DNA from 2 places in the Shewanella colwelliana genome. Region 1 is predicted to be linked to the other one. Evidence: riboswitches for the same ligand, from Rfam matches in the RefSeq annotation. Region 1 holds a riboswitch; the other holds the start of a gene.
What was found. A riboswitch is a leader RNA that binds a small molecule or an ion and turns the genes downstream of it on or off. The one in region 1 is predicted to bind thiamine pyrophosphate.
Positions count from the first base shown of each region.

Region 2: it holds a riboswitch for thiamine pyrophosphate, as region 1 does, so the genes downstream of both, thiC (phosphomethylpyrimidine synthase ThiC) here and BEL05_RS18255 (TonB-dependent receptor) in region 1, are expected to answer to the same signal.

Region 1 is NZ_MCBT01000048.1:103,080-105,554, forward strand. It holds gene BEL05_RS18240 (PaaI family thioesterase) at 1-66, shown strand, start outside; gene BEL05_RS18245 (PaaI family thioesterase) at 59-523, shown strand; gene BEL05_RS18250 (YcfL family putative periplasmic lipoprotein) at 568-957, shown strand; TPP riboswitch at 1,075-1,195, shown strand; gene BEL05_RS18255 (TonB-dependent receptor) at 1,267-2,475, shown strand, end outside.
Region 2 is NZ_MCBT01000001.1:110,901-113,375, forward strand. It holds gene thiC (phosphomethylpyrimidine synthase ThiC) at 1-1,036, opposite strand, end outside; TPP riboswitch at 1,180-1,278, opposite strand; gene BEL05_RS00565 (hypothetical protein) at 1,418-2,428, opposite strand.

The sequences.
Region 1 (2,475 bases):
CGTATTAGTCCTGATATGGTAGGGGATGAATTTAGACGTGCTTTAATGGGAGATGAGTATGAGTGATATTCAGCACGCATCAAGCGCCGAGTTGAACGTTAAAGAAATAGTAAAAAAAGCCACTGAATTAAATGACTTTAGTCATCTTTTAGCCCATGTTCCTTATGCTAAGTTTATCGGTATGGAGGTGGTGCGCTTTGGGGATGAGTTGGTATTCCAACTACCAGCTAAAGATGAAAATATTGGTAATCCGACTTTGCCAGCGATTCATGGTGGCGTGATAGCAGGTTTTATGGAAATGTCGGCCATTGTGCAGTTAATGGTCTTTATGCAGACCAGTAAAGTACCTAAGATTGTTGATTTCTCAATTGATTACTTGAGAGCTGGCTATCATAGAGATACCTTTGCAGAGTGTAAGATCACCCGTCAAGGTCGCCGTGTGGCCAACGTTAATATTAACTGTTGGCAGACTAATAGAAAGTCGCTTATTGCAACCGCTAGAGCTCACTTTTTAATTGAATAGAAAGTAAAAAGTGGCTCATACCTAGGGTATTGAAGGAGAGATAAATGAATAAGATTATTGTCATAGCGCTACTGGCATTCGCTCTTAATGCCTGCGCGCCTCATACAGCAGGGATAATGGCCAGTTCTACGGGTGAACAACGTATCGATAACACTCGTTTTAATAGTGAGGTGTCGGTTGAACGTGTCATGGTGGTTGGTCAAGGCGATCCGTTGAAAGCCGCTGGCACTATTAGTAGTAAGGTCGCGACGGATCTACGCCTGCAGTATAAGTTTACTTGGTACGATATTAACGGCCTTACCATCGAAGATGAGGGGGTTTCTTGGAAGTCGTTAAAGTTGCACGGTAAACAGCAGATGCAGGTTAGTGCGGTAGCGCCTAATAGTAGTGCGGTGCGCTGTGAACTGTATGTGAGAAAGGCCTTTTCAAACTAGTTTATTTATTAGTGTGGCTGAGATTGTTTAAAACGTCAGCAATGCTGGCGTTTTTTTATGATTTATACCTAATTACCCGTTAAAAATGTCAACAATTTGTATGACTCATGTATAATCGCTCGGGCCAAGGGGTGTGAGTCTGTATCTCCAAGAGATACGACTAACTGAGATGTCTAGTGACAAACCCTTAGAACCTGATCCGGCTAATACCGGCGTAGGAATGGGCCACACTTACGGATTAATATAATCTCACTGTGCTTTCTTTCTCGCTTTTTTAAGTGCCGGATCTCAATATAAATTTGAGGTCCTATGTTTACAATCAAATCCTTAACACCGGTCGCACTTGCGGTCACCGCAGCGCTAACATCACAACACGCATGGTCTAATGAACTCAACACTGATAAAAGCAGTGATGAGATGGAAGTGATCGTCGTTACATCCGATTTTCGCCAGTCAAGTCTGGACAAAATGCCCTCGAGTATTACCGTTATCGATCAGCAACAGATTGAAGATGAAGGCGCACAACACTTTGAAGATCTCCTCAATTCGGTGGCCAACTTTAACTGGTCAGGTGGTAGCTCTCGCGCCAAATATTTTCAAATCCGCGGCGTAGGTGAGCAAGAAGAGTATCAAGGAGCGCCTAACTCTTCGGTTGGCTACATCATCGATGATATCGACATGTCCGGGCTTGGAATGATTGCATCGATGTACGACCTGCAGCAAGTGGAAGTGCTTAGAGGTCCTCAGGGAACTCGCTATGGTGCTAATGCCCTGGCAGGTCTTATCTATCTAAAGAGTAATGATCCCACTGATGTATTTGAACATGGCGCTGAAGTGTCGCTGGGCGATGATCAGCTGACTACATTTAGTGGTTTTAGCTCAGGACCATTAACGGACTCTGGCAAGTTACTTTACCGAGTGTCACTGCAACAACATCAACAAAATGGTTATCGCGATAACCTTTATCTAGACCGTGATGATACCAATAGTCGTGACGAGTTTAGTGGTCGGGTTAAGCTACGCTGGTATGCGACCGACGATCTTGCTATTGATTTGTCTGTACTGCACGCCGATTTCAATAATGGTTATGATGCGTGGACATTGGATAACAATGGTTTTGACACCTTAACCGATGCGCCAGGGGGGGATAAGCAGCGCACTACCGGTGGTTCTTTAAAGTTCACCTATTCTGGTGCAGAGGCGTTTGAGTTAGTGTCATTAAGCTCCTTTGCCCAAAGTGATACCCACCATGGCTACGACGGTGATTGGGCTAATCCTGATTACTGGGCGGCTAGAGTCTGTGAGGGGGCTCCTTGCCAATATGATTATACTTGGGACAAGGTTGGTGACAGACAAACTATGTCGCAAGAGTTTCGTTTAAGTTCGACTGAAGCAGGACGACTGTTTAATAACAGTACCGATTGGCTTGTGGGCGTATACGGCATGAAACTTGACGAAGACAATGATACCAATGAGTTCTATAACGGTTGGGGAGATGCGTTAACGGCCGAGTACAGT
Region 2 (2,475 bases), on a different contig from region 1:
CGGTTAAACGTTTTGCCGTCATAGGTACGTAACGGAGTAGCACACCTGCATGAATGGTAAAATAGTCCACCCCTTGCTCTGCCTGTTCAATCAAGGTGTCTCTAAACACCTCCCAGGTTAATGCTTCAGCCACGCCGTTAACCTTCTCCAGTGCCTGATAAATGGGCACTGTGCCAATAGGCACTGGTGAATTACGAATGATCCACTCTCGCGTTTCATGAATATATCGACCCGTTGATAGATCCATCACGGTATCTGCGCCCCAACGTGTCGACCATACCAGCTTCTCAACTTCCTCTTCGATGGATGAAGTCACCGCAGAATTACCAATATTGGCGTTCACCTTCACCAAGAAGTTTCGCCCAATGATCATAGGTTCAGCTTCAGGATGATTGATATTTAACGGAATTATGGCTCGTCCACGGGCGACCTCTTCACGCACAAACTCTGCTGTGATCGCCGGTCCAATTGCCGCGCCAAAGCTCTCGCCTGGGGCTTTGCGCTGCAAAATCTCGTCGCTCACCTCACTGCGCGCCATGTTCTCTCGAATGGCGACATACTCCATCTCCGGGGTAATGATCCCCTGACGGGCATAATGCAATTGCGTCACGGTTTTGCCCGCTTTGGCGCGGCGCGGCGCAAGTAAAGAATCAAAACGCAGATGATCAAGGCCCTCGTCAGCAAGGCGTTGCTGGGTAAAACCTGAACTCACGTTGGCTAGTAGTTCAACATCTTGACGCTCAATAATCCATGGCTCACGCAGTTTCGGTAGGCCCAAACGAACATTAATATCCGCAGTAGGGTCTGAGTAAGGACCCGCACAGTCGTAAACGTTTAACGGCAGATTAGGCTCGAAAATTGGGGCATTATCCTCCCCACCAATCAAGGTATCAGCTTGGCGAATTTGACGCATGCCGACACGCAGATCGGGACGACTGCCTACAAGGTAGATCTTGTCTGAATTAGGGTGTTGTAACGGTTTAAGGTTATCAATAAATTGTTGAGCTTGCGCTCGGGTTTCACGACGATTTGACATAAGCAATCTCACTTTCTTAGTAGAATGAAGTTGCTTGTCTGGAGAGATGAGAGTTGATAGCGCAGGCGATTTATCCCACTTAACAGTGGTAAAATTTAGCCTCAACGACACCTTTTTTGCTCGCAAAGAGTGAACAGAAAAAGATGAAGATTTTGCTTGTTTCCTTCGCAGGGACTAACCTGATCAGGTTCAACGGATCCCGAATAAACGGTCTCAGCCAATTGGCACTCCGACAAGAGGCAGCCAGTATAAGCCCAAGCCTACGAGCGAAACAAGCACTAAACACCAAGGGTGAAATCAAAAAAAATCATAGGGATAAATCAGAAATATGCCTTTTAAAAACAAGAGCTAAAATAATAATCTGGACATATAAACTGACAGTTAAACATTTCCCATCAAATATTGAGATGGGTGTGAGCGGCTTTTTTGACTCACCCCCATCTTAGTTAACCTTTCATCCAGTGCTTTTTTCAATGCTTGCTTAACGTTATCGCCACCACATTTAAACGGGTAACCTATATTCTCTGCATAGGGGTTAATCGGCGTCGCTACCGATACGATGCGATAACAAGTATCGCCATGTTTCACAATTCGATTGGGGTCCACTCGGCTATCTAAACTCAGCGCATTGCTGAACTCATCAACTTGAGGCAAAACCAGCTCTACCATATCGCTATCCATAACGCTCAATGATCGCGGTTGAGTATAACGATTGGCTTGCTTAGCGATGAGCTGTTCTAGAGCGTTCTGACGCTGTCGATTTAGGTAGCTCCCTGTCATCTGATTAATGCTCATACTAGGCATTGATCCCTTCAGTGATTCAGCTTCAGGGACCGAAGGTCTGTTTGCCGCATTATTGTCTGTTTCCTGTGATGAATGAATAGCGACACTGAACTCGGTGGTGACCACATCTGCGACATCGTCGATGCTTGGGGAGCGTAGCCCCCCTGTGTCACGCATTGCTGGCGTTGGCGTATTAATACGCACTTGAGGCACATCAATGCTTAGCACCTTACTATCCAGAGTGTTGCTCTCTGCTTGGCGAGTTTCGTCAAATTGTTGTAAATGTGCCTGGCTAAACATATACGCCTTAATTGGAACAGGCTTAGCGCTTTGGGGCGCAAGGAGTGGATCCGTTTGAGATTGCCAGCTAAGTTGCATCAGCAGTAGAATAACTAGGTGAACGAACAATGCCCCAGCACATGGAATAAGTAGAGAGTTTAGCCTGCTCCCATGTTGGCGCACTGCCGTCTCAAGCTTAAAGCGGAGATCTGCGTCGAATTTTATCAGATGCTTATCATCGACTGTGGTTCGAGTAGCCGTGAATGCTCGATTTGCTGCTTGATGAAACAAGCCTTGTCTCTTAATACTTAACTTAGCGTCTGCTCGCAATGTATCTTTCCTTAGATACGCCTAACACCTTTTAACGTGACTAATTT